Regions from separate parts of the Pantoea sp. USHLN298 genome, predicted to be linked through region 1. Evidence: predicted binding sites of a transcription regulator. Region 1 holds the regulator's gene; each other region holds the start of a gene.

Region 1 (10,239 bases):
TGGCGACATTCTGCGTCAATATCCGGCGCATTACCATTCAGAAGATTGATGTTTTCTGGTTGAATATCAACATGATCAAAGAAGTTGCGATACATGAAGCTGTGGTAGCTTTCCGGATGCTCTTTCGGCAGGCCGACATATTCGTCCATATTGAAAGTGATAACATGTTTAAAGCTAACCTGGCCCGCTTTATGCATCTCAATCAGGTGCTTGTAGGCTTCGAGCGGGGTTCCGCCGGTCGGCAGTCCCAGCACAAAGGGTTTGTCTGCCGTTGGGTTGAAGGCATTAATCCGGTTCACAATGTGGCGTGCAGCCCATTTGCCGACCTGGGTCGGGGTGGCTAAAGGAATCAGTCTCATGTTTCACCTCAATTAGGAAATGGATAGGAGGGCGCGAATCGGTTGTGTTACTCATTAGCCTAAACGGATTATGTCATCCCGCCACGGTCTGAGTGCGCCTCAATATTTCGGATCATAAAATAAGTTTGCGGCTATAGCCAGATGTTGCCGTATCAAAGGATGTTTTTTGGTGATAAAAGTCACAATAGTGGTGGTTTTAATTTGCGAGGCGAATTAATTTATCATTACACTTCGCAGCGTGATATGAAGTGTCATTAAGGTCTTTGCTGCCGACATAACAACATTAAGCGGCGCAGAGCGATAAGCAGGCTCATAGGGGGAAGGGTAAATGTTAGGTTACTTACAGAAGGTAGGCCGTGCGCTAATGGTGCCGGTGGCGACCCTGCCAGCGGCAGCGATATTAATGGGGGTCGGTTACTATCTCGATCCCGTCAGCTGGGGTGCGGATAATGCGCTGGCCGCGCTGCTGATTAAATCCGGTGCCGCTATCATCGAACACATGTCAGTGCTGTTCGCTATCGGTATCGCTTACGGAATGTCCAAAGACAAGGACGGCGCAGCGGCGCTGACCGGCTTCGTCGGATTTTTAGTGGTCACCACGCTCTGTTCACCGGCTGCGGTGGCGATGATTCAGAAAATACCGCTGGAGCAGGTGCCTGCTGCCTTTGGCAAAATCGAAAACCAGTTTGTCGGTATCCTGGTCGGTATTTTATCAGCGGAAGTCTATAACCGCTTCAGTCACGTCGAGCTGCCTAAAGCGCTCTCGTTCTTCAGCGGACGCCGACTGGTACCGATTCTGGTGTCGTTCCTGATGATCTTAGTCGCCTTTATCCTGATGTATATCTGGCCGGTCGTGTTTAACGGTCTGGTCAATTTCGGCGAACATATCCAGAAACTTGGCTCGGCTGGTGCGGGCATCTACGCCTTCTTTAACCGTCTGCTGATTCCGGTCGGTTTACATCATGCCCTGAACTCGGTGTTCTGGTTCGACGTGGCCGGTATTAACGATATTCCTAAATTCCTCGGCGGTGCTCAGTCGCTGGCTGACGGATCGGCAACGGTCGGCATCACCGGTCGTTATCAGGCGGGCTTCTTCCCGATTATGATGTTCGGTCTGCCGGGTGCCGCGCTGGCGATTTACCACTGCGCACGGCCGGAAAACCGCGTAAAAGTCGGCAGTATCATGCTGGCGGCAGCCTTTGCGGCCTTCTTCACCGGTATTACCGAACCACTGGAATTTTCCTTTATGTTCGTGGCACCGGTGCTCTATCTGATCCACGCCGTGCTGACCGGTATTTCGGTCTTCATCGCGGCCAGTATGCACTGGATTGCCGGTTTCGGCTTCAGCGCCGGGCTGGTGGATATGTTTCTGTCGACCCGCAACCCGCTGGCAACCCACTGGTACATGCTGATTCCGCAGGGGCTGGTGTTCTTCGTCATCTACTATGTGGTGTTCCGTTTCACCATCAAAAAATTCAACCTGATGACCCCAGGCCGTGAGCTGGCGGTAGCCGGTGATGAAAGCGATGGCTACGACGTTAACGTCGATAAAACTGACAACGGTGAAAGTGCAACAGAGACGCTGGCGCGCCGTTACATCGGTGCGATTGGCGGCTCTGAAAACTTAACCAGCATCGATGCCTGTATTACCCGTCTGCGCCTTAACGTCAATGATTCGGCCCAGGTTAATGAAAGCGTGGCGAAACGTCTTGGCGCGTCCGGGGTGATTCGTCTTAACAAGCAGAGCGTGCAGATCATCGTCGGTACCCAGGCAGAAAGCATCGCTTCGGCGATGAAAAAAGTGCTGACTAAAGGCCCGGTCGCCGCAACGGCCAGCAGCAGCGCTACGCCAGCCGCCGCCCCGGAAGTGAAACCGCAGGCGGTGCTGAACAGTGAAAAGCGAGTGATTGCTACGTTACTGGCACCGGTCAGCGGTGAAGTCGTGGCGCTGGATGATGTGCCGGATGAAGCCTTTGCCAGCAAAGCGGTGGGCGACGGTCTGGCGATCAAACCCAGCGATAAATGGGTAGTGGCACCGATCGCCGGTACGCTGGTGAAAATCTTTAATACCAATCACGCCTTCTGTCTGGAAACTGACAACGGCGTTGAGATTGTGGTGCACATGGGGCTGGACACCGTGGCGCTGGAAGGAAAAGGCTTTACCCGCCTGGTGGAAGAGGGCGCCAGCGTGGTGGCCGGTCAGCCTGTGCTGGAGATGGACCTTGATTTCCTGAATGCCAATGCCCGCTCGATGGTGAGTCCGGTGGTGGTCAGCAACAGCGATGATTTCGCTGGTCTGACATTGCTGGCCAGCGGCCAGGTGGTGGCGGGTGAAACCCCGCTGTATGAAGTGAAAGGCTAATCCCCGCAACAGAACCCACAAGGCAGGAAGCGATTCCTGCCTTTTTTGTTTTAAAGGCTTAACAAACGGTTGTTTCCCTCTGGCGCTTTGTGGATCATACTCCGTTACTTCGTGGTACAAATCACCCGCTATTCGTATTGAGGATTTTTGAGATGAGTGAGGCTGAAGCCCGCCCAACTAACTTTATTCGTCAGATCATCGACGAAGATTTGGCGAGCGGTAAGCACAGCAGCGTGCATACCCGTTTTCCGCCGGAGCCCAATGGCTATCTGCACATTGGTCATGCGAAATCGATCTGTCTGAATTTTGGCATCGCCCAGGATTACCAGGGGCAATGTAACCTGCGTTTCGACGATACCAATCCGGTAAAAGAGGATGTGGAGTTCGTCGAATCCATCAAGCGTGACGTCAAATGGCTGGGCTTTGAGTGGAGCGGTGAGGTTTGTTACTCATCAAACTATTTTGATCAGCTCTTCAACTATGCGATTGAACTGATCAATAAAGGGCTGGCTTACGTCGACGAGCTGACCCCGGAAGCGATCCGCGAATATCGTGGCACTCTGACCGCGCCGGGCAAAAACAGTCCCTATCGCGACCGCAGCGTGGAAGAGAACCTGGCTCTGTTCGAGAAAATGCGTAACGGGGAATTTGCTGAAGGTACAGCCTGTCTGCGCGCAAAAATCGATATGGCCTCTAACTTTATCGTGATGCGCGATCCGGTGCTGTACCGGATTAAGTTCGCTGAACACCACCAGACCGGTAACAAGTGGTGCATCTATCCGATGTATGACTTTACCCACTGCATCTCCGATGCGCTGGAAGGCATCACGCATTCACTCTGTACGCTGGAGTTCCAGGATAACCGTCGTCTCTACGACTGGGTGCTGGACAACATCACTATTCCGGTGCATCCACGTCAGTATGAGTTCTCTCGCCTGAATCTTGAGTATGCGGTGATGTCGAAACGCAAACTGACTCAGCTGGTGACCGAGAAGCACGTTGAAGGCTGGGATGATCCGCGCATGCTGACCGTTTCTGGCTTACGCCGTCGCGGTTATACCGCCGCCTCAATCCGCGAGTTCTGCCGCCGTATTGGTGTTACCAAGCAGGACAATATTGTGGAAATGGCGTCGCTGGAATCGTGCATTCGTGACGATCTCAACGAGAATGCGCCACGCGCGATGGCGGTGCTTGATCCACTGAAAGTGGTGATTGAAAACCTGCCAGCGGGCCATCATGAAACCATCACCATGCCTAACCATCCTTCTAAACCGGAGATGGGAACGCGTGAGGTGCCGTTCAGCCGTGAGATCTGGATCGATCGGGCGGATTTCCGCGAAGAGGCTAACAAGCAATATAAGCGTCTGGTGCTGGGCAAAGAAGTTCGCCTGCGCAACGCTTATGTGATCCGTGCTGAGCGGGTGGCGAAAGATGATGCGGGCAACATCACCTGCATCTACTGCACCAGCGATGTGGATACCCTGAGCAAAGATCCTGCAGATGGCCGTAAGGTAAAAGGCGTGATCCACTGGGTATCAGCAGACCATGCGCAGCCCGCAGAGTTTCGTCTCTACGACCGCCTGTTCAGCGTGCCAAACCCGGCCGCGGCAGACGATTTCCTGTCGGTCATCAACCCGGATTCACTGACCATCAAACAGGGCTTTGTTGAGCCGGGCCTGCGCGATGTGGAAGCAACCACACCGTACCAGTTTGAGCGTGAAGGGTATTTCTGTGCCGACAGCGTCTATTCGAAGCCGTCACAGCTGGTGTTTAACCGTACCGTCGGTTTGCGAGACACCTGGACTAAAAGCGGCGAATAATCATTAACGCTGGCTGATAAAATGACAAAAGGGCGACTTATCGCCCTTTTTTATTGTCCTGATTTCTGCCATCGCCGAGGTTTGTGCTGCAAGCCTGGCTCCGTGGTTGTTACAAATTTGTGAGAGAAATCTGAGTTTAAAAAAATTAATCAATTACCAGATGTGAATTATCGGCGTTCAGGTAGGCTATGCGCACTCAGACAGAGCGCAGCGAGTGATATAAGGAAAAAAAATGACCGTTCTCGCCCAGGAAGCCAAACACAGTGTCGTCGTTTTACATCAGCTTATTGAACGTATTTTCAATCAGCCTGCCGGATCCGATGACAGTTTTGAACTGATGATGTCCTATTTCCACCCTGAATTTCGCATGGTAACGCCACGGGGAAATCAGCTAAACCTGAACGAAGTGGAAGAACTTTTCCGTCAGCTGCACGGCAAGCGGGAAGGCATGCGTATCGCCACCTGTGAGCACGTCATTATTTCACATCACGATCAGGAAGTGACGGTACAGTATCGGGAGATGCAGATGCTGAATGGCGATAATCAGAGCCGCATCGCGCTGGCGATTCTCGACTGCAGCACCTCGATTCCGCGCTGGCGTTACCTGCAGGAAACGCTGGTCGCCTGACGACCCGGCGTAGTAAGGACGAAAAAAAACCGGTCTGTGAACCGGTTTTTTTATATCAGGCAGGATCAGTGTTACTGATCGTGCAGCGTTTCATCTTCACGGCAGTCACCCAGCGCGCAGTGACCATAGAGATAAAGGCTGTGGTTCGTCAGCTTAATGCCGTGGCGGGTCGCGATTTCCCGCTGACGGGTTTCGATCGACTCATCGCTGAACTCGATCACTTTACCGCAGTCCAGGCAGATCAGGTGATCGTGGTGATGCTGCTGAGTCAGTTCAAACACCGACTTGCCGCCTTCGAAATTGTGACGGGTCACAATGCCGGCATCATCAAACTGGTTCAGCACACGGTAAACGGTGGCCAGACCAATCTCTTCGCCGATATCGATCAGGCGTTTGTACAAATCTTCCGCGCTGACGTGATGGCACTCAGGTTCCTGAAGCACTTCCAGAATTTTCAGTCTGGGCAGCGTGACTTTCAGGCCAGCCTTCTTTAATGCGGTATTGTTGTCAGTCATGCGGATTTTGTCCTGTTACTAATATTCACTTTTGTGGCGCTTGGCCTTGAATGTCGATCTACACCCATTCTCATTTGCGTCTCATTATAGAACTGAAGCCGTGAAATGAAAACCGAGGGGAGTGCCTAAATCACCATGGGCTGTATGGGATACGTCACCGAGCCGGGGAGGATTTCTGCAGGAGTCTGTTAACATTTCGCTTAGCCCTATCTGCTGCCAGAGAAAATAAGCGGAAGATCGATGCGGGTATTCTACAGATTAAACGAAAAAAGTTAAAAAAATGTGGCTATTATTTCTATAGGAATTTCCATTGCCTCAATGTGAGCTGGCGCTCACATTGAGGCGGAGAGCATCAGGCTTCGAGGATCTCTTTGAGCTGCAGTTCATCAAAGATCTGCTTCACCCACTGCTCAACGCGCGCATTGGTCAGCTCAGGCTGGCGATCTTCATCAATGGCCAGGCCCAGGAAGTGCGTATCATCCGCCAGACCTTTTGAGGCCTCGAAGTGATAACCTTCGGTTGGCCAGTGACCGACGATCACGGCGCCATGCGGCTCAATGATGTCGCGGATGGTGCCCATCGCGTCACAAAAATACTCGGCATAATCTTCCTGATCGCCACAGCCAAACAGGGCAACCAGTTTGCCGTTGAAATCGATCTCTTCCAGCGTCGGGAAAAAGTCATCCCAGTCGCACTGCGCTTCACCGTAATACCAGGTCGGGATACCCAGCAGCAGGATGTCAAACGCTTCCAGATCTTCTTTAGTGCTTTTCGCGATGTCGTGGACTTCTGCAACGTCTTTACCCAGCTGTTTCTGGATCATTTTTGCAATGTTTTCGGTGTTGCCGGTATCGCTGCCAAAGAAGATGCCTACGAGTGCCATGAGTAAAATAACCTCTTAAATCCTGATGATGAGATGTGTGCCGCAGCACAATTCAGCGAATAATAGCAGACGAGGCAAACCCGCGGAACGGTTAAAGCCTCGACATTTGCCTCTGCGTGCGTTTTGCCCGCATTAATCCAGTTTGAGTTGCGCCAGCAGCATTTGTTCAATCAATTCGCTACGGCTGAGATTACGCTGTTCTGCCAGCGTATTGAGCGCTTCGACGGCTTCACTGTTCATTTTCAGTTCGACACGGCGAAGCCCGCGTCCTTTGTCACGTTTCAGTTGATTGCGCTTATTGATGCGCAGCTGTTCATCACGCGAAAGCGGACTGGTTTTGGGTCGACCAGGGCGGCGCTCATCAGCAAACAGATCGAGCGTCGTGCGGTCAGTGTGTTCTTTTGCCATGGCTTAGTGAAACTGAATGGTGCGGGCGCCAGACGCTCGCCGCGCAGATTATAAATTATTGGCCGTTACCGCGGCAAAATGACCGGCGGCAAAATTTTAGCGCGCCATCATACTCCAGGCTAACTTCCGACGCCAATCCTAAACATTTACCGCCAGGTATTTGCTTTTAAAGCGCAAAAAAGCGACGAACGCTGCGTAATACCGCATCCGGTTTCTCTGCGTGTACCCAGTGTCCCGCGCCGCTGATCACATGCGCATGGGCCGCCGGGAACTGTGCAATCAACGCATCCCGGTACTGATTATCCAGATAGCTGGAGTCGCCGCCGCGGATAAACAACGCCGGATGCGGCCAGGCGGGCACCGGCTGCCAGCCAGAGATGGTGGCATAGTTGTCCCACAGTACCGGCACGTTGAAGCGCCATTCGCCCTGCTGGAACGATTTCAGCAGAAACTGGATTACGCCTTCTTCATCAATGACGCCGCGCATGATCTGTGCCGCCTCACTGCGCGAGGTGACGCCCGCTTCCGTGACCGCGCGGATCGCCGCAAAAATGGTGTCGTGGCGGCGGGTCTGATAATCCACCGGGGCGATATCGATCATCACCAGACGGGCAATGCGCGCCGGTGCCAGTGCGCTCATGGTCATGGCGATTTTACCGCCCATCGAATGACCGATCACCGCCACCCGATCGATGCCGTGGGCATCCAGCGTGTCAAACATATCCTGTGCCATCACAGCGTAGTTCATCTCATCGGATCGCGGTGATAATCCATGATTGCGCACATCAACCTGCAGCAGCGGGCCGGCATCTTTCAGCCCGCGAGCCAGCACGCCAAGGTTATCCAGCGTCCCGAACAGGCCGTGGATCAGCAGGATGGGCAGGGAATCGGTGGGGGATTGTTCAGTTTGCAGACGGGCGTTCAAAATCATGGCAAAGTTCTTAAGTTTGAGACCTAAGCTTAGGTTATCATGGATTCACCTTTTCAGGCGCGCCGGTTCCGGCGGCATTAGGACATATTCTGACTTTTGCCCGTAAACCGTTTGATTGCTAACAACCCGCCTGAATTTAACTTTATAATCCTCATGTTAGAACCCGCTCACCTTTCGAATCGCCAAACTATGTTAAGGGCTTTTCAGGATACAGGTGGTTCTGTCATGAGAAAGAACCGTACGGAATAAGATGAAAACGATCGAAGTTGACGAAGAGCTCTACCGTTATATTGCCAGCCACACGCAACACATTGGTGAAAGCGCATCCGACATTCTGCGTCGTATGCTGAAGTTCACGGCCGGTCAGACTGCGCCCGCGGCGCCTGCGCAAAACGCGGCATCCGGTGCGGCGAAAGAGACTCAGCCTGCGGTGGTCGGTTCACGTCCACAGGATCGGGTACGCGCCATGCGCGAGCTGATGCTGTCTGATGAATATGCGGAGCAGAAGCGGGCGGTTAATCGCTTTATGCTAATCTTGTCAACGCTCTATCGTCTTGATACCGCAGCCTTTGCTGAGGCGACTGCATCTCTGCAGGGCCGTACCCGCGTCTATTTTGCGGGTGATGAGCATACGCTGTTGCAAAATGGCACCCATACTAAGCCGAAGCACGTACCCGGCACACCGTACTGGGTGATCACCAATACCAATACTGGTCGCAAATGCAGCATGGTCGAACACATCATGCTCTCCATGCAGTTCCCGCAGGAACTGACAGAGAAAGTTTGCGGCACCATTTAAACTGAAGCGTCAGGGAGAAGCGCCAATGGCCAATCACCCCCGTGCCGGGCAACCCGCCCAGCAGAGCGATTTGATTAACGTTGCACAATTAACGTCACAATATTATGTCCTGCAGCCCGATGTGGCGAACCCGGAACATGCGGTGAAGTTTGGTACCTCTGGCCATCGCGGTAGTGCAGGGCGTCACAGCTTCAACGAGATGCACATTCTGGCGATTGCTCAGGCGATCGCTGAAGAGCGTAAAAAGAACGGCATCACCGGTCCGTGCTACGTCGGTAAAGATACGCACGCGCTGTCCGAGCCGGCGATTCTGTCGGTACTGGAAGTGCTGGCAGCGAACGGTGTTGATGTGATCGTGCAGCAGGACAATGGTTATACGCCAACGCCTGCTATCTCGAACGCCATTCTTGAGCACAATAAAGCGGGTGGCGCACTGGCCGACGGCATCGTGATTACCCCTTCGCACAACCCACCAGAAGATGGCGGCATCAAGTACAATCCACCTAACGGCGGACCGGCTGATACCAACGTCACCAAAGTGGTTGAAGATCGTGCCAATCAGCTGATCAAAGATGGCCTGAAAGAGGTCAAACGTCTGCCGATCGATCAGGCACTGGCCAGCGGCCATGTGGTCGAGAAAGATCTGATCCAGCCTTACGTTGAAGGTCTGGCGCAGGTGATCGACTTCCCGGCGATTCAGAAAGCTGGTCTGAAAATCGGCGTTGATCCGCTGGGTGGTTCCGGTATTGCTTACTGGCAGCGTATCGCCGAGCACTACAAGCTGGACCTGACGCTGGTGAATGACGCGGTCGATCAGACTTTCCGCTTCATGCATCTGGATAAAGATGGCGTGGTTCGTATGGACTGCTCATCAGAGTGCGCCATGGCAGGCCTGCTGGCTTACCGTGACAAGTTCGATCTGGCATTCGGTAACGATCCCGATTATGACCGTCACGGCATTGTGACCCCGGCGGGTCTGATGAATCCTAACCACTATCTGGCGGTGGCGATCAACTACCTGTTCCAGCATCGTCCGCAGTGGGGCCAGGACGTTGCCGTGGGTAAAACGCTGGTTTCCAGCGCAATGATCGACCGTGTGGTTAACGACATCGGTCGTAAGCTGGTTGAAGTCCCGGTTGGCTTTAAATGGTTCGTTGATGGTCTGTATGACGGCAGCTTTGGTTTCGGCGGCGAAGAGAGCGCCGGTGCCTCATTCCTGCGCTTCGATGGTACGCCATGGTCAACCGACAAAGACGGCATCATCATGTGCCTGCTGGCAGCAGAGATCACCGCTGTCACCGGTAAAAACCCGCAGCAGCACTACGATGAACTGGCTGAGCGCTTTGGTGCGCCAAGCTACAACCGTCTGCAGGCCTCAGCGACTTCTGCGCAGAAAGCCGCGCTGTCGAAGCTGTCCCCTGAGATGGTGAGCGCCGATACGCTGGCCGGTGATCCAATCACCGCGCGACTGACCGCTGCACCAGGTAATGGCGCATCGATTGGTGGTCTGAAAGTGATGACGGACAACGGCTGG
Region 2 (10,239 bases), on a different contig from region 1:
TCACTGCGCCGGAAACTGCCAGCGCCATGCCGATCAGCACCGCCAGCAGCACGCGCGGCAGGCGAATATTCAGCCAGACCTGCCAGATCAACTCGCTGAACGCTGCCTGCCACAGGCCACGCAGCGACAGCGACATCGCCCCGAAGTTGGCGGCCAGCACCACGAATATCAGCAACATAATGGTCATCAGCGTCAGTATGCGCGGCGCATTACCGTTAATCATGCGTCAGTGATTCCGCGGCCTGACGTAGCCGGACGATCGCCCGCGGCGTATCCAGGCCAAAGCCCAGCAGCGCCATAGTATCGATCACCAGCAGACGATGCTGCTGACCGGCCGGCGTCAACGCCAGTCCGGGTAACTGCCACAGCTGCTGTTCGCCGCCCAGAGTTTTCAGTCCCTCTTCGCCGATGACCACCAGATCCGGCGCGGCAGCGATCACCCCTTCCTGCGACAGCGCCTGATAGTGTGGCACGCTGCCCATCGCGTTCTGCAGTCCGGCGCTGCGGATGGCGCTGTCAGCAGCGGTCTGATTACCCGCCGCCATCGATTTCATGCCGCTGTTGGCCATAATGTAGAGCACCTTCACCGGCAATTTTTGCTGTGGCAACTGGCCGATCTGCTGCGTCATCTGCTGTGCCAGCGCCTGGGCGTCGGTCTGATGGCCGAGCGCCTCGCCGATGGTGATTATTTTTTGCGGAATCGCCCGCAGACTGTTTTCACCACTGACCGTCACCACGCGTACCCCGGCCTGTGCAATCTGTTGCAGCACCAGCGAAGGCTTCGCCAGTTCACTGGCGATCACCAGCGTCGGTTTCAGCGCCAGGATACCTTCGGTATTCAGCTGGCGCAGGTAACCGACATCCGGCAGCCGGGTTGCCAGCGCCGGGCGCAGGCTGGTGCTGTCTCGCGCCACCAGCTGCTGCTGGGCATCCAGCGCATAGATAATCTGCGTGACGTCGCCGCCAATCGATACCACCCGCTCCGTTGCCAGCGACGGCAGCGCCAGCAGCAGTCCTAACAGCGTCAGCCATCTCATGCCACGGCTCCTGCATCACGCAGCGCATCGATCTGCTCGCGCCAGCGCGCCTGCTCCGGCGTGCCTTCGCTGCGCTGTCCGTAGAGCTGAGCGATCTGGGTGCCGTCGGCGGCAAACAGTTCCAGACTGGTGACAAAGCCATCGCCAGCTGGTTTGCGGGTGATCCAGCTTTCGCTGATCTGGTCAGCCATCAAATGCAGGGTGAATTGCGGATTAAAGACGTTGAGCCAGTTATCCATCGGCACTACCTTCTCGATCGCGCCGGTGAAAATCTGGGTACAGCCGCGATTACCGACAAATATCATGATTTCATTGCCCTCCTGCTGCGCCATCTGCAACAGCCGCGCCAGCGCGTCGTTGCGGGTCTGACAGGCCAGATCGTCACCGGCGGCACGAAACGCCTGCTGACGTGACAGGTTGTGACGCTTCAGCAGACTGAAAAACTGATGCACATCGGTCATGGCACGCCATTCACGATCGATAGCCGCTCCATCCACTTTATCGGTCAGCGCAGCGGCGGCGAACGGCTCTACGTGCAGTGGCGTCGCGCCGTCCTCGCGGAAAGCCTCAATCAGCGTCTGCCACGCGGCCCTGTTGGTCCGATCCGTGACATAGATCTTCAGCACCGCATCCCCATGACGATCAAAGATCTGAATGCTGTGCCGTTCGCCCTGTGCGGTTTGCTCCTGCAGGGCAAAGGCACTCCGCCACTGGGCGACAAACAGACGCAGATCCAGCGCTCGCGGGTTCAGTAAAATGCCGGCGTGGTCACCCAGATGCAGGTTTTTGTACTCGCCGAGCTGCTCATGAACCGCATAGGCGTTGCGGGTCAGGCTTTTGGTTTCACCAACCGCCTCAAGTGCCTGCAGCAGTGCCGGAAAATCTGGCTTCAGCCGCCAGGCATCCGCCCCGATGCGGGCCTGACACAGCGCCGCTTCACTGATCCCGATCAGTGCCGCAAGGTCACGGGCATACTTTTTCGGTTGTTCGCCTTTCAGGGCGAGGTAGTGCTGGTAAACAGAATCCATGCTTGAGTGCTCCCATTGCGGTGCCCTGCATCAGTGCAGGGCAGCGGTTATCAGAAATCGACGTTAACGCCTAACTGGAAGGTCCGGCCCGGCATCACCGCCAGCGCCTGATTGTTGCGTTCCTGCTGGGTCGCGCTGGTCAGTTCACGGCTGCTGAGGTAATCCCAGTATTTGCGATCGGTAATGTTATACACTCCCCCGCTCAGCCTGACCTGCGGCGTTACCCGCCAGTAAGCGGTCATATCCACCATGCCGTAACCGGGCACCCGCATATAATCGGTGCTGGAATCGGTCAGGCTGCCGCCGCTGTTGGCATAACTGTTACGGTTGGTGGCGGTGGCGCGTTTGCCTTTGACAAAGGTCGCGGTGACGGCCGCGCCATAACCCCGTTCCGCATCATCCCAGCCCAGCCCGACGATAGCTTTCATCGGGGCCACGCTTTCCAGGTCGATATAGCGGTCGCCGAGATAGCTCGACTTCGCCGCACCCTGGGTATAGCCAAAGGCCAGGCTGGCGCTCAGGCCATCCACCTGCGGGAACCAGCTGCCGACGTTCACTTTGCTGCTGATTTCAGCGCCGTAGATATAGGCTTTGTCGCGGTTTTCCGCCTGGTAAGTGGTGTAGATGTTGCTGGGGACATTAACGAACTTACCCGGATTTGCCGCGCGGCTGTAGCGGGTAAAGGCGATAAAGTTTTTGTAGTCGTTATAAAACGCAGCGGCATTCAGGGTGATACCTTCTGTCAGCTGGCCTTTCACGCCCCATTCGTAGTTATTACTGGTCTCGGTTTTTAAATCAGCATTACCGATCAGCGCATACTGTGCCGGACCCGCATAGCTGGAACCGAGGTTCCAGGATCCATACAGCTGGGTATCGTTAGGGAACTGCGCGCCACGGGTATATTGCAGATAGGTCATCAGGCTGGGCGTGAGATCGTACTGGAGGGCGATCGACGGTAACAGCTGGGTATCGCTGTTGGCCGAACCGTACAGGGCGGAGACTTCACTGGCATCCAGCACGCTGCTGTTGGTAGTCAGCGTCCCGACATCACGCGGTTTGGTGTTCTGGTACGCCACCCGAACGCCAGGGATCACTGCCGCGTTATGTCCGTCAGCATCAAAATTAATTTTGTCCTGCAGATAGCCGCCAAGGGTGTAGCTGCGGCTATTGGCCTGTGGCTGCATGATGACACTGGTGACGCCCGGCGCCGGCGTCTGACGGAAAGGCCGCTCGGTCTCTACCCGACGCGCATTCACTCCGCCGCTCAGCTCATGTCGCCCGAGACGTTTGGTTGCCTGTGCGTCAAAACCGTAGCTGTCGCTGTTGTAATCGGAATAGACGTTTTGCCAGGCGGTTGCGCTCGACGGCATCAGCGTATTGTCGTGCGCTTCGGTCTGCTGCCAGTAAATCCGGGTTGTCAGGCTGTCGATAATCTCGTTGTAGGGCGTATATTCATCCGCCAGGCTGATGCCCCAGCGGCGGGTATCGCTCTGCTGCTGCGCGCTGCCCCAGATGGTGTTACCGGCGGTATCCCAGCTGTCGTAACGGCTGTGATTGGTTTTATGGTAGTAGTCGGCGGTCGCGCTGAACCGGTGCAAATCGTTGGGTTGCCAGACCCCGGAGGTCATAAAGGCATCGGAGTGCCAGTTCGCGGGATACGCCTCCAGCGTGTCGCTGTTGTTACGGGTTTGCTGGCCGTCGCGGCGGCTGTAAACAAAGATGCCGCGCAGTTCATCGTCACCGGCGGCGGCGGTGATGCCGTTATGCCAGCTGCGATTGGATGAGTCATAGTCGCTCTGATAGCTGAACGCGGTCGCTTTTCCGGGATGCAGGTAGTCGTCGGGAGACTTATTACGGAACGAGACATTGCCGCCGAGCGAGGTGTTGGGTTGATCAACCGCCGTCGCGCCCTTTTCAATGTCGATGCGGCCAAACAGATAAGGGTCGATGTAGTCACGGCCAATGCCAAAACTGTCCAGCCCGGCTCGCCCCACATAGCTGCGGCCGGTTGCCTGCGGCAGCGGAATACCATCAACGTCCAGCCCGACGCGGTTACTTTCCAGCCCGCGAATGTTGTAGCCGGTATAGCCCGCCCGATCAAAACCGCTCTTGCCTGCGGACGATCCACCCTGACTGCCGGTGGCGCTGATCAGCGGTTCATAACGCATAACAGAGCCAAAATCGGTGGCACCACGCTGTTGCAGATCCGCTGCCGACAGGCTGGTTTTGCTGCCAGCCTGTTGCTTCAGCGGTGGAGCCGTAACCGTCATCACCGCATCGGCCTGACTTTGTGTTTTGTCGGAAAGCGCCAGCGGAGCAGCGTCACTGCCTGCGGCATAACTGCAGAGGGGTTGGATGGCAGAGGCGAGGTACGCCAGTTTAAACAGACGCTGTTGCGTCAATCCCTGAAAAAGTGGTGACATGGGCGCGAATTACCTGGTTAATTGTTAGTATTCGCTCACTTACTTGCTGGCATCATCAAACCGGCTTCGCACAAAAGCCGCAAAATAGCAGGAGTTGTTTCTGAGTATTTCTTATCGCCCGGAATCTAATGCAATTAAGAATCATTATCAATCCTATTTACATTAAGATCACTCTTGCGCAGCACAATTTGTTAACTACAATTAACCGGTAATTTATCAACACGTTAAAGGAAAAGAGTTATGGCGCAAAAACCTGTGGTCGTTATCCACTACTGTATGCAGTGCAACTGGCTGATGCGATCGGCGTGGATGGCACAGGAACTCCTGCACACCTTCGCTGAGGATCTGGCGGAAGTGACGCTCAGGCCGGGAACCGGGGGTATTTTTGAGATTACGCTCGACGGGCATCTGCTGTGGGAGCGTAAACGGGATGGAGGTTTTCCAGATGCCACGACGCTAAAACAACGGGTGCGCGACATCTGTTTCCCGGATCGCACGCTGGGTCACATTGATAAGCACAAGCCTGAAGTGAGCTGAGTCGCCGGCTGGCAACCCGCATCAGGGAGAAGGATCAGCTGTGGGTGATTTTTTCTGCCGCGTCGTGCAGCGCCGCAATCAGCGTCTGCAACGCGGCCTCGGAGATATCCTGCTGTGCCAGACGGGTGTTGAGCGCCATTTTCAGCGTATGGATCGCCTGCTCAACCGCCGGAATGCTGCGGTTATTAACCAGAATCGCCAGTGACGATAAGCGGGCGATCAGGCTGGCAACCCGATCGCCGCTGGACGCCAGCAGCGCCTCACCCGCCGCGGTCAGCCGGTACGCTTTGCGTGTGGCCTGCGCGTCGACCACCTGAATCGCCTCCATCTCTTCCAGCAGCGTCAGATTGGGATAGATAATGCCCGGACTGGGCGAATACTCCCCTTTCGACAACTCCTCCACCGACTTGATCAGTTCATAGCCGTGCGCGGCATTCTGCGCCAGGAAATGGAGCATCAGCAGACGAATATCACTCGCCTCCAGCATTTTTTCCCGACGCTTACGACGGCTGCCACAGCCGCCAGCGCGCGCGGGATGATCATCAGATGGCGCTGCTGAATGGTCTTTCATAACCTGCTCAGGGAGAAGAAATGGAGGTTGATGGTAGACCGCCGCCTGGCAAAATTCAACACGGGCGGCCGCCGGCTTTACTTCTGGTGCCAGTAGGCCACGGCCCGGACGTAGTCGCTGTTCACGCCGCGCTGGGTGGTGAAATAGTCGCTTAGCGCCTTAACAAACTCGCCTTCGCCGGTCAGCCAGATGAAGTAATCTTCCGACGGTATCGCCAGTTGATCCAGCTTTGCAATCAGCTGGCTGAGCTGCGCCCGTTGCATCTGACCGCTGCCGAGCCAGTTGAGAGTAACGCCAGCCGTATCGGTTAAGTAATCCCGCCCGGTGGTCTCATCTGCATAGGCAAACAGATGCAGCTGTTGGGCGCGGACATCCTGTTTACGGCGCGCAAAGGCCGGCAGACCGGTTTCGTCACAGACATAGAGCTGGAAAGCGTAGTCGGTCGGTACGATCAGTGAGCCGCGCGGACCGCCGACGATCAGGCTGTCGCCGATTTTCGCCTGTGTCGCCCAGTCGCTGGCAACGCCACTCTGATGAATATAGAAATCGAGCGTCAGCGACGAGACGCCGTCAAAGGCCAGCGGCGTGTAATCACGGGCCGCCGGGCGTAAACCGTCCGGCCAGACAATGCCATCCTCGGTGATCTGCGGCAGTGCCGGCATCTCACCCGCGCTGGCGGGAAAGAAGACTTTAATGTGATCGTCAAAGCCCGGTGAATTGAAGCCCGCCAGATCGCTGCCGCTGAAGACGATGCGCCAGAAGTTACCGGCAATGTTAGTTTTGCTTGCCACCTGAATATGACGAAAGCGCAGTTCATTACGGACGCGCTGAGGAAGGCGATCAGAGTTAGGATTTGGCACAACATCTCTCCTGAAACGGGTTAAATGCCCGTCAATCGAGGGCATCAGCATAATCATGGAATCAAAATCATTCTCATCTGAGTGGCTCAGATTAGCTATGATATATCTTGAACACAATGACGAAAAATGCGATCGCAGCGGATTAAGATATATTTTATGTTACTGAAGATCGGCTTCTGCGACACCAGGCGGTGAACGAAGCAGTGCAAAGTGAGTCAGCCGCTGGCTGACTGGCGACAACAGTCGCTCAGTAGCCTGCACAGGCCAGAGAGAAGAGGAAAAGATGCAGAAGTGATGGCCAGCCGATCAGCCGATTTTATTGCTGACGCAGGATGTAACAGGAAAGGCATTCGGCCGGGGATGTCGATTGCGCCGCTGAACCGAGGGACGCCCGCTTACCGGCCAGAACGGTCACAGCGTGTCGTTAAAGCCGGAGGCGGCAGGATTATTCTGGGTGTGCTGCGGCAACTGGCCGTCGCCCAGAATTTCGTGCTGAGAGATCTGGGAATGCGGGTGCAGACCAGCCGGTGGCGAGAAGGGTTCTGCCAGTTGAGCCACAGCCAGCATAGGCAATGCCGAAAGCATTGAGATAAGTAACAACATTGAGCGTCGCATAATTTTCTTCGTTTATCGTTTTTAGCCAGAAATGGCCAGAAATGCAGATGAATGTTTCAGCCCCGCCAGAAAAGTACGTTGAATGGTGCACTACGGGGTTTCGGTGAAGGATTTTACGCCAGACCGTTAACTTATTTTATAAAATCGTGCGGTTTGTCACGGTTTACCGCACAGAATATGCATTTTTCAGGCTTAGGCAGCCGAATCGCGGCTGAAACGGCCGGTGACGCCTCAGGCTGGCGTCACCGGAATCGAAAAAACCCCGCTCAGCCAGTCCGGTTTGCAGAGTGCAAAATCCAGCCGCAGCAGATCTTTACCCTGACGGCGCGCCACGCCCAGCGTCGGCAGGTGCAGATAGTAGATGTCAGCAATAAAGCGCGTCAGCTGCTCAGGTGCGCCGCTCCAGTTAATCCGCGCATAAAGCCCACGCGTTTCACTCCAGCTCTCTGTTTTGCCGTCCAGCATCGCGGCGTGCTGCGGCTCCAGCGCCTGGAACAGGCTGATATTCTGCTGGTCAGCCGAAGAGTGGCCCGGACCATACTGAAAACCGAGCCAGCCATGCCGCACCTGGCCGCCCGCCAGCGCAACCAGCCGTCGCGCCTGTTCCGCCACCCGATGTTCATGATCGGCGATATATTCGCCGAACTGACACTCCCACTCCATCGTCTCACCGCAGAGCGGCAGGTCTTCATCCTGTTCAACCAGCACCGCATGTTCAATCGGCGAGCGCACCGGAATCCGGCCGTGGAAATGTTTCACCGGTAAATGCGGAATACGACGGAACGCGCCAGGCGTCAGCGAGAAATGGCTTTTAAAGACCCGGGTAAAATTCTGCTGGTTGTCAAAACCAAAGCGTACGGCGATATCGATCAGCGGCATACGGGTCAGCCGCAGCGCCATTGCCGCCATCGTCAGGCGTCGTTTACGGGTGTAAGCCGCCAGCGTCTGGCCGGTCATCTCTTTGAACATGCGCTGCATGTGCCATTTGGAGTAACCCGATTTCAGGGTGATCAGATCAATACTAAGATCGTCGGTCAGATTGGCTTCGATCCACTCTACCAGTGCATTAATATGCTGTTTTTTAAGGGCCTGACTGAGCATGATGGCGATGTACGACGCGGATTAAAGGGTGATATTTGTCACAAAAGAATAACAAAAAACCGCAACGGCGGTAAGGAAAGGCCGGGCGCAAAGGGTGGCCAGGCGACGATTTCGCATTAATTGCTTAGGTGACTAATTAAAAAAGGCTGACCGAAGTCAGCCCTGCTCTTTACGCAGCGGGTAAGGGAGCCACTAATGGCTGCGCATACCGGCCGCTGTCATCATCATGCGGAATAATGAGGCGACGACACCCAGTGCCAGCACGCTTGCGGCGTAGATAACCACCAGCCACATCACGCGCTTCCACCACGGGGCTTTCGTTTCATTGTGGTTTTTCATGCTGCTGACTTCGGTTTTCATATCAATGATATCCTGCATCTGCTTTGATTTTTCCACGGAACACGTAGTAGCTCCAGAAGGTGTAGCCCAGGATCATCGGAATGATCAGCAGGCTTCCCACCAGCATAAAGGCCTGGCTCTGCGGAGGTGATGCGGCGGCCCAGATGGTCACTGACGGCGGAATAATGTTGGGCCAGATGCTGATACCCAGGCCAGAGAAGCCGAGGAAGATCAGCGCCAGCGTCAGCAGGAACGGCGAGTAGTGCGCCTGACGTTTGATCGCACGCACGATGCCCCACGAACAGAGCAACACCAGCACCGGAACCGGCAGGAACCAGAACAGGTTAGGCTTGCTGAACCAGCGCTGGGCAATATCGTCGTGGGCAAACGGCGTCCACAGGCTGATGATACCGACAATCACCAGCAGCGCGATCACCAGCGGCGTGGCCAGCGCTGACATTTTGCGGTGCAGCTCATCTTCCGTTTTCATGATCAGCCAGGTACAGCCCAGCAGCGCATAGGCCACCACCAGCCCCACGCCGCAGAACAGCGGGAACGGTGCCAGCCAGTCCATTGCGGAACCGGCGAAACGGCGGCCCTCAACCGGAATACCGTCCAGCATTGCGCCAACCGCGACGCCCTGACTGAAGGTAGCCAGGATAGACCCCGCGATGAATGACTTGTCCCAGAATGCGCGGTGACCTTCTACCGCTTTGAAGCGGAACTCAAACGCCACGCCACGGAAAATCAGGCCAATCAGCATCGCCGTCAGCGGAATCGACAGCGCATCGGCAATCACCGAGTAGGCCAGCGGGAACGCGCCATACAGCCCCGCCCCGCCCAGCACCAGCCAGGTTTCATTACCATCCCAGACCGGCGCAACGGTGTTGACCATCATGTCGCGCTCGCCCACATCCTTGTTGAACGGGAACAGCAGGCCGATACCGAGATCGAACCCATCCATTACGATATACATCAGGGTGGCGAAGACGATAATCGCGAACCAGATAATTGAGAAATCGATCATCTTAGTGGTCTCCATCCTTAAAGGTGGCCGCAGAAAGTGGACGTGCCGGGGTTTTCTTCTGACCCGGACCACCCTGCTCAGTGATGTGTCCTTCGCCGGTTTCAGGACCCTGCTTGATCAGACGCATCATATAGTGATAACCCACGCCGAACACCGAGCTATAGACCAGGATGAAGGCCAGCAGGCTGATACTCATATGGAGATCGCCGTGCGCCGACACCGCATCAATGGTGCGCTGTACGCCATACACCACCCAGGGCTGACGGCCGATCTCCGTGGTGAACCACCCAGCCAGGATCGCAATCAGACCGGACGGCCCCATCAGCAGCGCAAACCACAGGAATGGACGTGACTCATACAGACGCCCTTTGAAACGCAGCCACAGACTGACCACTCCCAGAGTAATCATCAGCAGCCCCATCGCCACCATCACGCGGAACGACCAGAAGATGACCGTTGAATTTGGCCGATCCTCTTTCGGGAATGACTTCAGCGCCGGTACCTGCTTATCCAGGCTGTGGGTCAGGATCAGGCTGCCGAGATAAGGCACTTCCAGCGCGTATTTGGTGCGCTCCTGCTCCATGTCGGGAATACCAAACAGAATCAGCGGCGTGGCTTCGCCTGGCGGGTTTTCCCAGTGTCCTTCAATCGCCGCTATTTTGGCGGGCTGATGCTCCAGGGTGTTGAGACCATGCGCATCG
Region 3 (10,239 bases), 470 kb from region 1:
AGCGACAGATCCTGCAACCGCAGACGGGCTGTATTGCCGTCGGGCCACTCGGTATGACACCAGAACTGTGGTTCCAGTGGCGCATTGACGCGAAAAAACTCACGACGCTGGATCTGCCACACCAGCTCCGGCAACGGCGCGCTGAACGCCGGTAAGCCTTCAAAATCGACCCGCGCCAGCGACGCGAGGCTGAACTCCACTTTAGCGCCGTGGGTTTCTGCAGCGATGCTGAGTTCATCGCAGGTTAAGGCGTAGTCGTTATCCAGATTGTTGCTGCCGAGGTCGAACAGCAACTGATTTTCATCGGCCGCCAGCATCCGGCTGATAAACTGCCCACGGGAAAAACTCACCAGTAGCGGCGTCTGTAAACGCAGCAGGTCTTTCATCACGCCAAGGATGGCCAGCGTGCCACGTTTTAAATATTGTTCCTGATCGGCTTCTTTCACTTCCTGGCTCCAAAAGGTTGGTGCTTTGTTTGTTCTTTTTTTTGCCCTCATCTCCGTTATCGGCGTGGCAAAAAAAAGCTTTAGCCTCTCCCTGCGCAATAATAACTGTGAGCAAGTAAACATTTTTTGAAAACCTGTCTATACTTATCGCGGTAAACCGCTTGATAAATCAAGCGTTCACGATTTAATCAAAAAAAGGAAGGAGCAACAGATGGGTATTATTTCCTGGATCGTCTTTGGCTTAATCGCAGGTATCCTGGCGAAGTGGATCATGCCGGGTAAAGACGGTGGCGGTTTCATTCTGACTATCGTACTGGGTATTATTGGTGCCGTAGTGGGTGGCTGGATCAGTACGCTGTTTGGCTTCGGTCGCGTCGATGGGTTCAACTTCGGCAGCTTCGTGGTCGCCGTCATCGGTGCCATCGTGGTTCTGTTTATCTATCGTAAAGTACGCAGTTGATCGTAACGATTTAACAAAGATTTAATCAAAAAGGGGACGAAGCGATTCGTCCCCTTTTTCACTTCTGGCGATCAGAAATCGTAGCCCACCGTCGCCATCACGCTGCGTTCCGCACCCCAGTAGCAATAGCCCGTGCCGTAACAGCCCGCCACGTATTTACGGTCGGTCAGGTTATTCGCATTCACCTGCAGCCACGCGCCTTTCAGGCTGCTGTTCCAGACGCCGAGATCGGCACGAACCGAGGCATCAAACAGCGTCACTGATGGCAAACGGGTGGTGTTTTCGTTATCTGCCCACTGTTTGCCGATATAGCGCACGCCCGCGCCGGCACTCAGGCCGTAATCAAACTGATAGTGTCCCCAGAAGGCCGCCATGCTGTTTGGCGTCACGTAAGGCGTGTGACCATCATTGCCATCAACGGAATCTTTAAAGCGCAGGTGATTCAGGGTGTAACTGGCGACGGTGCTCAGACGTGGCGTCAACTGATTACGCGCTTCCAGCTCAATCCCCTGCGAGTGCACTTTGCCAGACGGCGTGTAGGTACCATCCTGTACATTACGGTTAGCCACATCTTTCTGTGTCAGATCATAGACCGCCAGGCTATAGAGATCGCGGGTGCCGTTTGGCTGATATTTAACCCCGGCTTCATACTGTTCCGCGGTGGTCGGCTTCAGCAGGTTGTTGTTCGGGTCGGTCAGGGCGGTAGGGGTGATCGCCTGACTCCAGCTGACATATGGCGAGATACCGTTGTCGAACGCATAAAGCAGCGCCGCGCGTCCGCTGATGTGATCGTCCTGACGGCGGTCACTGCCGCTATTGCTGGCAACGATGCGGTCATAGCGGCCGGAGAGATCCAGATGCCAGCGATCCAGCTTCATCTCATCCTGCAGGTAGAGGCCGGTCTGATAGTAGCTGCGGCTGTTATCGCTCCAGCTGTAGGCCGGCATGTCGCCAACCTGTTCGCCGGTCACGGCATTAAGCTGCGATGCGTTGCCGACCGCTTTGCTGATCTCATTTTTATAGCGATGATACTCCGCGCCCAGCGAGACGCGATGCTCCAGCTCGCCGGTGTTAAATTCGGCCTGTAGCCGGTTATCCGTGGCCCAGGCGGCCAGTGAGGAGCGCTCACCCGAATAGTAACGGTTCAGCAGATCGGGATTCTGCGCATCCCAGCCAATCTGATAAACCTGATCGAGATCGACGTTGGAATGGCTGTAGCTGCCGGTTGAGGAGAACGACCAGACGTCGCTAAAGCGATGAGTGAAATCGTAGCTGTAGATCTGCTCACGGCGTTTGAACTGATCCAGATCGCTGTTGCCTTCATAAAAACCGTTGCTCAGCTTATAGCCATTATGCTCCGTAATACTGCCGTCGCCCGGCACCGAGCCGTGATAACCGCCGGAGGGATCTTTCTGCAGATAGGCTTTAAGGATCAGCTGAGTATCCTCATCCGGTTGCCACATCAGCTGAGGCATCAGCGCATACTTCTCTTCGCGCGTATGGTCATACTGGGTATCGCTGTTGCGGGTCACACCGGTCAGGCGAAACGCCCACTGATCGTTAATCGCGTTGGTGTAGTCAAACATCGCGCCGGTGGTGGCGTTATTGCCAGCCTGCAGCTGGACATGACCTTCTTCACGGAACTGTGGACGTTTCGTTACCATATTGACCAGCCCGCCCGGCACCGTCTGACCATAAAGCGCGGAAGAGGGGCCTTTGATCACATCAATCCGCTCCAGGAAGGCGTTATCGACCTGCAACACATTGAAGCTGCCGCCGTCGCTCATCACCCGTAAGCCGTCGAGGAAGGTGTTATCTACATCGCCACCGTGGAAACCGCGCAGGGCAATGGTGTCATAACGGGTTGCAGCACCGCCGAAGTTGGTAAAGACGCCGGACGTATAGCCCAGCGCCTGATTCAGGGTCAGCGCGCCCTGATCCTGCATCTGCTGGCGCGTCACCACCGACACCGACTGCGGTGTGGTAATCAGCGGGCGATCGCTTTTGGTCGCGCCCTGACTGGTGGTGGCGAGATAACCCTGAGTCGGGGAGTCAGCTTGCTCCTGCGGTTGGGCTGTCACTACCATATCGGCAGCAAAAGTCAGGGCAGGCGCAGTCAGCGCCAGAGTGCAGAACGGGACGTAACCTTTCAGCGGCGATGGCAATCTCATTGAAATTCCTTTCATGGCAGAGGTTCAGCAGATGATTAACATTCTCGATAAGCGTTCTCATTATCAGAGTGAGAACTATTACCGTTTGTAAGTTCGCTGCAATTTTGCCTGCCAATTGAAGAACGTCAAGTAAATTTCGTTAAAACGCGCGGGCAGAGACCGCCAGCCAGGCCGGCGGTCTCCGGATAAGGTCAGGGTTGAGACGCAGACGCCTGGGGAATATCGTGGGCGCTGTTACAGGTTTTATCTTTCGGGCAATATTTATCCAGCAGTTTCAGGGTAACGCCGTTGGTCCAGCCAAAGCCGTCCTGCAGCGGATATTCACCGCCGCCACCGCCGCCGAGATTCTTGCCTTCCACCACATATTTCTCTACCAGCTTATGCTCGCGATCGTAGGTGTTCTGCACGTTCTGCAGGAACCGCAGCCCGACCTCTTTCGCCAGTTTCGGCTGGTTGTAGTGCTCCAGACCTTCCACGGCGACCCATTGCAGCGGCGCCCAGCCGTTCGGGGCATCCCATTGCTGGCCGTTGTTGACCGTAGTCGTCACCAGCCCGCCCGGTTTCAGCAGCTGTTTTTCCACCGCGCTGGCGGTGCTTTCCGCCTGCTTATCGCTGGCGACCCGCAGGTAGAGCGGGAACAGCGTGGCGGCGGTCAGCTGCGGATGCACCTGTTTTTTCTGCCAGTCGTAATCGGCGTACCAGCCCTGTTTGTCATTCCACAGGTAGCGATTAATTGCGGCCTGGCGCTTCTCTGCGCGGTCGGCAAACTGCTTCGCCAGATCATCCTGCTTATTCATCTGATAGCCTTTCGACAGCGTCTGCTCCAGATGGAACATCAGGCTGTTGAGATCGACCGGCGCCAGTTGGGTGGTGCGGATAGTGGCCAGATTATGGGCATCAGTGAACCAGCGGGAGCTGAAATCCCAGCCGGACGCCGCACCCGAACGCAGTTCGCGATAGACCTCAGCCTTGTCACGCTGCGGTGCCTTCTTCGCGGTGGTGACATCATCCATCCAGGACTCGGTACGCGGCACATCGCGGGCATCCCAGTAGCGGTTCAGCAGCGTGCCATCGCTGAGTTTGATTGCCCGCTTGCTGGCTGAGCCGGCGGCCAGTTTGTCGCTGTCGGCCATCCAGTAGTCATACTCTTTCTGCAGCTGTGGCAGATAACGGGTATAGGCTTTGCCGTTATCATGGCTCGCCAGCAGATCCACCATCAGGCTGAAGAATGGCGGCTGCGAACGGCTCAGATAGTAGCTGCGGTTGCCGTTGGGAATGTGACCATAACGATCAAGCAGCGAGGCGAAGTTATCCACCATATCCTGTACTTTATCCCAGTGGCCGCTTTCGGCCAGGCCGAGCATCGTGAAGTAACTGTCCCAGTAATAGACTTCACGGAAACGGCCGCCCGGCACCACATAAGGTTTCGGCAACGGCAGCAGCGAATCATACTGACCGGCGCTGCTGGCGGTGCGGGTCAGCACCGGCCATAAGCCGTCAATGTGGTCACGCAGATTCTGCCCGGCAGGCGGCACATACTTATCGCCCGCGGCGGGCAGGGTGAAGTTGGCGTCAACAAAGCGTTTCAGATCAAAGTTGCGCTGTTTTTTCTGCATCTGCCAGTCGGCGAGGATCGAGGCCGGATCGAATTTAGGCAGGGCATCGGCAAAGGTTTTTTGATCGGGATAGAACTTCGCTTGCTGTACAGCATTAAACAGTGGCCCTAAACGGACATCCGGCGGCTGCGGCTGATTATTCAGCATGCGCGATGTGTCGTCGGCGTGAACCGTGAAGGCCGGCACGCTTAGCAGCAGTGTGAGCAGAAGGGGGACATAACGCTGACGCCGTTCAGTGGCGTTTACCTCAATTTTTGTCATCGGTTTTTCTCCTTGTCCGAAACGCGGCCGCGCGTAACGCATTGACCACAGGACCAACTTTAGACCTTATCTGACCACTTCACCCTGAAGCGGTCCGGAATTGTGAAGCCACGGGAATTATTTTTGCTAAAAAAAGCGCTTTTTCCCGCCGCTTTTTACTTGCCCTGATGCCGGTTTTCCCTGACGCTGAAAGAAAAAAAGGAGAGCAGGATGGAGATCATCTGGTATCACCCGTCGCAATCTGCGGCGACATGGATTAACGGTTTACAACAGCGCCTGCCGCAGGCGCGGGTCCGTGCCTGGCAACCGGGCGATGATGGCCCGGCCGATTACGCGCTGGTGCGCTCCCCGCCGGCGGAGATGCTGCGGGGACGCAGCGGGCTGCGCGGGGTATTTGCGCTGGGCGCCGGTGTGGATGAAATTCTGAAGCAGCTGCAGCAGTATCCGGACATGTTACCGGAGGAGGTACCGCTGTTCCGGCTGGAAGATACCGGCATGGCGCGGCAGATGCAGGAGTATGCGGTCCACAGCGTGCTGAGCTGGTTCCGGCGCTTTGACGACTATCGGTTACAGCAACAGCAGCACTGCTGGCAGCCGCTGCCCGCTTATCCGCGCGACAGCTTTACTATTGGCATCCTCGGCGCGGGCGTGCTGGGACGGAGCGTGGCAGAAGCGCTGAAACCCTGGGGCTTTCCGGTCCGCGTCTGGAGCCGTTCGCCGAAGCAGATTGCCGGCGTCACCAGCTTTGCCGGCCCTGAGTCGCTGCACGATTTTCTGCAGGGCACGCGGGTGTTAATTAACCTGCTGCCCAGCACGGCGGAAACCATCAACTTAATCAATCATGATTTTTTCCAGCAGCTGCCGCACGGCGCTTTCTTCCTTAATATCGCGCGCGGTGCGCAGGTGGTGGAAGCGGACTTACTGGCGGCGCTCAACAGCGGTCAGCTAAAAGCCGCCGCGCTGGATGTGTTTCAGGTTGAACCGTTGCCGGAATCGCATCCGCTCTGGTCTCATCCTCGCGTGACCCTGACGCCGCATAATGCGGCGGTAACCTTAATCGACGAAGCTATTGACTACATTGCCCGGGCGATTGACCAGCATCAGGCGGGAGAAATACCGCAGGGGCGGGTCGATCGACAGCGTGGCTACTAATTACCCTGTTCAGTCAGGGGCTATCAGCAGGAGAAGATGATGTATCCGGTAGATCTGCATATGCACACCATCGCCAGTACCCACGCCTACAGTACGCTGCACGATTACGTCACTCAGGCAAAGCAAACGGGGATGAAACTGTTTGCCATTACCGATCACGGCCCTGATATGGCCGACGCGCCACACTACTGGCACTTTATTAATATGCGCATCTGGCCGCGAGTGATTGATGGCGTCGGGATTCTGCGCGGTATTGAGGCCAATATAAAAAACCAGCAGGGCGAGATTGACTGTTCCGGCCCGATGCTGGATGCGCTGGATCTGATCGTGGCGGGCTTTCATGAGCCGGTCTACGCGCCGCGCGACAGAAAGCACCACACCGATGCGATGATTGCGGCGATGGCGGGTGGACTGGTGCATATCATCAGCCATCCGGGTAATCCGAAATTCCCGGTGGATATCACGGCGATTGCCGAGGCGGCGGCCCACTACGATGTGGCGCTGGAGATCAATAACTCCTCGTTTACCCACTCTCGTCCAGGCAGCGAACCCAACTGCCGGGCGATCGCCGAGGCGGTGCGGGATGCGGGCGGACGACTGGCCTTTGGCTCTGATTCCCATACCGCCTTTACGCTCGGCCATTTTGAGCACTGCCTGCGCATCACCCGCGAAGTGGATTTTCCGGAGGATCGGGTGTTAAATGTCACGCCGCGGCGTCTGCTCGACTTCCTCGAACAGCGCACCGGCAAATCGATTGCTGAACTGGCTGACTTTTAATTTACTTTGCCTCAAGGAAATCTGACTCATGAATGAGTTTTCCATTCTGTGCCGCGTGCTCGGCTCACTGTACAATCGTCAGCCGCAGGACCCGCTGCTGGTGCCGCTGTTTACGCTGCTGCGTGAGGGCAAACTGCAGGCGCAGTGGCCGCTGGAGCAGGACGAACTGCTGACCCGCCTGCAACAGAACAGCGATCCGCAGGCGCTGGCCGCCGATTACAATGCGCTGTTTGTCGGCAGCGACTGTAAGGTATCGCCGTATGCGTCGCAGTGGCCCGAAGGTAAAACGGAGCCGGAGGTGCGTGCTTTTCTGACTTCGCGTGGTATGCCGCTGAGCGATGCGCCTGCCGATCACTTTGGCGTGCTGCTGCTGGCGGCGTCGTGGCTGGAAGATCAGTCTGCGGAAGATGAGAGCAGCGCCCAGCTGGCGCTGTTTGAAGAGTATCTGCTGCCGTGGTGCGGCACTTTCCTCGGGAAGGTTGAGGCGCATGCCACCACTGCGTTTTATCGTACGCTGGCTGCGCTGAGCCGTGAGGCAATTCAGGCGATGTACAATGAACTGCTCGACAGCGCTGAACCGCAGCAGGATGCCTGATTTACCATGATGCCGGGTGCGTACCCGGCAGACAGCCCGGTGTCGCACAGCATTGCGCGGTGCCGGGCAGCCAGGATGGCGCGCGCAGTCTTACGCCCAGCCCCCAGGGCGTGAACTCAAAAAAGGGCAGGTTATCCTCTGTTTTCGGCGTGATGCCGGACTGTACAGTGCCCGGCGTAGCAGGATGCTGCTGCAACAGCCAGGCGGTACGCGCCAGTGACAGCCGCACCTGGCTGCCATGCCCGTCAGTGCGCCGCTGCCGTAATCCCTCCAGTACCGCCGCCGCCAGCAGATAACCGGTGGCATGATCCAGCGCCTGCACCGGCAATGGCGTCGGTTTATCACTCTGCTGCCACTGCATCCCCTGTTCGGCAATACCACAGCCCATCTGAACCAGACTGTCGAAGCCGCGCCGGTTGCGCCACGGACCCTGCCAGCCCCAGGCATTCAGGCTGACATCGACCAGGCCCGGAGCCAGCGCCCGACGGGTTCCGGCATCAAAGCCCAGTTGCTCCAGCGCATCGGCCCGGTAACCGTGCACCAGTACGTCGGCCTCACGCAGTAAACGGATGAACTGCTCCCGATCGCTGGCCTGTCTGAGATTCAGGACCGCACGGCGCTTACCACAGGTGATCTCCTCATCCAGCGACGGTTCCTGCCAGCCAGGCGGATCGATGCGCAGCACATGAGCACCGAGGCTGGCCAGAAAGCGGGTGGCGACCGGACCGGCAATAATCCGGGTCAGATCCAGTACCCGGACACCGAGCAGCGGGCGCGCCGGCGGTAACGGCCAGTCGGGCGCGGCAGCCTGATCGGTACGCTGCCAGGCGAACAGCGGCTCCTGCGCTATCGCCTGGCCCTGCGGATGCTGCTGCCAGGCCGCGCTGCTGCGCATCTCTGCGGCACAACCGCCCGCATCAATGATCGCCTGCTCCAGCTCAGCAGCCTGCCAGCGCTGCACCTCGCGGGCCAGTGCGGCGCGATCGGGATGCTGGCCGAGCACCTGCTCCATCGCCTGGCGGTGATGGGCAGCATTGGTGTGCAGGCGGACCCAGCCATCGCGACTGGCGTAATCGCCGGCGAAAGCGTCCCACAGCGCGGGAGCAGGCCGGTTGAGCGGCATAAAACTGTGCCGGAACCAGCGCGACGCCAGCCGGACATTCACTTCAACTGGCCGGCTGGCATTGATCAGGTCGGCAGCGGCCTGGGTGGCAAGGCCGATGCTGGTGGCCGCCAGTTCACTGACGGCAAAGGCGGCGGGAAAACTGGCATGATCGACAAAGGTGGGTAACGGGTGTGCGGCGGCGTTGCCACGCAATCCCTGCCACATCTGCTGCCAGAGGGACGTGGCGAGCTGATGCTCCATCTGCTGTGCTCCTGACGAGTGACAATCACTCAAGCATAGCACGCGTGATTAACGTCGCCGCAGACGCGGAAAGCGGGCATGCATCCGCAGATTACGCAGATTAATCACCGCAATCGCCGTACCGAGTATCACCAGCGAGGCGCCGATGATTTTGAAGCTGTTAAGGCTGTCGCCCAGCACCACGATCCCCATCAGTACCGACAGCACCGGGGTCAGCAGCGAGTAGGGCATAATCAGGTTGACGTTATATTTTTTCAGCAGCATATACCACAGCGTATAGGCGACGATCGACGAGGCGATGGCGCTGTAGAGGATGGCGAACCAGCCGTGCCAGCCGGCATGACTCAGGGCATAGAGCTGGTTTGACTCCATTATCAGGCTGGCGGCACCGACTATCGGAATCGCCAGAAAGGCGATCCAGCCGGTCATGGTCAGTGGCTTAATCGATGGCGATTTTTTAACTATCAGGTTGCTTACCGCCCAGCCGGTTGCGCTGCACAACAGCAGACACAGCACCCACCAGGTGGGAATGGTCGGGCTGCCGGAGAGCACCACCACGCCGCTCAGCGAGATCAGAATGCCCACCAGTTGCACCAGCTTCAGTTTCTCTTTTAGCACCACCATCGCCAGCAGCATGGCGATCGGCGTGCCGAGCTGGACCACAATCGCGCCGGTGCCGGCATCGGTATACCGCATTCCGACAAACAACAGCGAGAAGTGCATAAAGCCGAAAGTGAACGCCAGCAGCAACAGCCAGGGCAGTTGCTGTCGGGTGATGCGGCAAAACGGCACCAGCACAATGGCGACCACCACAAAACGCATAAAGGTCAGGAACAGCGGCGGAAGCTCAAGCAAGCCCCATTTTACCGCTACGTTGTTGAAGGCCCAGATACACACCACCATCAGGACCAGAAAGAAATGCCGCACCGCCACAATAATATCCTTAACTTTTTTTGCTTAGCCCGCTAATGATGGCACGAACTGCGGCATTCCTGGCAGCAGCGCTAAGAAATTTTCTGTCGCAGAGGGGAAAATAAAATCATAAGACTTTTTTGCGCGTTGCTGTCAGACTGATTTTCCGAAACGCCTCTCTGGAACAGGACCCGATTCGGTATGACCCACACGCCCGCCTTGCCCATTGCATTAATTCAGCTCGAAGTCCCGCCCGCTCACGTCGTCGCGCAGATTGGTGAACAACCACGCTGGTTTATTGACGCGTTAAATTTACAGCCTGATGAGTATCTGATCGTCCGTCCGCATCTGGGCGAGGCGCTGCCCGCCTTCGATCAGATCTCTGCGGCGATCCTCAGTGGCTCGTGGGCGATGGTCACCGATCATGCCGACTGGAGCGAACGCAGCGCGGCATGGATCAGAGCGGCCATCGAGGCGTCATTG

Evidence for each region. Region 1 encodes Fur, which represses iron uptake genes when iron is present. Its sites were predicted from a motif close to ATAATAATGAGAACNACTATCAA; they were not measured.
Region 2: a site for Fur is predicted at 4,617-4,639, ahead of WFK59_RS16650 (TonB-dependent receptor domain-containing protein). Genes of this name have one in related genera too.
Region 3: a site for Fur is predicted at 3,122-3,144, ahead of WFK59_RS03775 (TonB-dependent siderophore receptor). Genes of this name have one in related genera too.

The regions. Positions count from the first base shown of each region.
Region 1 covers NZ_JBBCRO010000001.1:309,637-319,875, forward strand. Annotated here, with positions in the region: gene nagB (glucosamine-6-phosphate deaminase) at 1-359, opposite strand, end outside; gene nagE (N-acetylglucosamine-specific PTS transporter subunit IIBC) at 688-2,721, shown strand; gene glnS (glutamine--tRNA ligase) at 2,874-4,541, shown strand; gene WFK59_RS01615 (hypothetical protein) at 4,774-5,169, shown strand; gene fur (ferric iron uptake transcriptional regulator) at 5,241-5,684, opposite strand; gene fldA (flavodoxin FldA) at 6,037-6,567, opposite strand; gene ybfE (LexA regulated protein) at 6,700-6,975, opposite strand; gene ybfF (esterase) at 7,142-7,906, opposite strand; gene seqA (replication initiation negative regulator SeqA) at 8,157-8,705, shown strand; gene pgm (phosphoglucomutase (alpha-D-glucose-1,6-bisphosphate-dependent)) at 8,731-10,239, shown strand, end outside.
Region 2 covers NZ_JBBCRO010000006.1:196,059-206,297, forward strand. Annotated here, with positions in the region: gene WFK59_RS16635 (FecCD family ABC transporter permease) at 1-223, opposite strand, end outside; gene WFK59_RS16640 (heme/hemin ABC transporter substrate-binding protein) at 216-1,037, opposite strand; gene WFK59_RS16645 (hemin-degrading factor) at 1,034-2,065, opposite strand; gene WFK59_RS16650 (TonB-dependent receptor domain-containing protein) at 2,116-4,488, opposite strand; gene WFK59_RS16655 (SelT/SelW/SelH family protein) at 4,729-5,025, shown strand; gene WFK59_RS16660 (PadR family transcriptional regulator) at 5,060-5,596, opposite strand; gene WFK59_RS16665 (siderophore-interacting protein) at 5,674-6,501, opposite strand; gene WFK59_RS16670 (hypothetical protein) at 6,868-7,023, opposite strand; gene WFK59_RS16675 (helix-turn-helix domain-containing protein) at 7,303-8,172, opposite strand; gene WFK59_RS16680 (DUF2474 domain-containing protein) at 8,365-8,532, opposite strand; gene cydB (cytochrome d ubiquinol oxidase subunit II) at 8,534-9,538, opposite strand; gene WFK59_RS16690 (cytochrome ubiquinol oxidase subunit I) at 9,540-10,239, opposite strand, start outside.
Region 3 covers NZ_JBBCRO010000001.1:777,882-788,120, forward strand. Annotated here, with positions in the region: gene WFK59_RS03765 (flagellar brake protein) at 1-446, opposite strand, end outside; gene WFK59_RS03770 (GlsB/YeaQ/YmgE family stress response membrane protein) at 658-906, shown strand; gene WFK59_RS03775 (TonB-dependent siderophore receptor) at 978-3,077, opposite strand; gene treA (alpha,alpha-trehalase TreA) at 3,269-4,954, opposite strand; gene ghrA (glyoxylate/hydroxypyruvate reductase GhrA) at 5,165-6,106, shown strand; gene WFK59_RS03790 (phosphatase) at 6,146-6,883, shown strand; gene WFK59_RS03795 (TorD/DmsD family molecular chaperone) at 6,912-7,478, shown strand; gene WFK59_RS03800 (CoA transferase) at 7,480-8,844, opposite strand; gene WFK59_RS03805 (DMT family transporter) at 8,893-9,777, opposite strand; gene WFK59_RS03810 (glutamine amidotransferase) at 9,958-10,239, shown strand, end outside.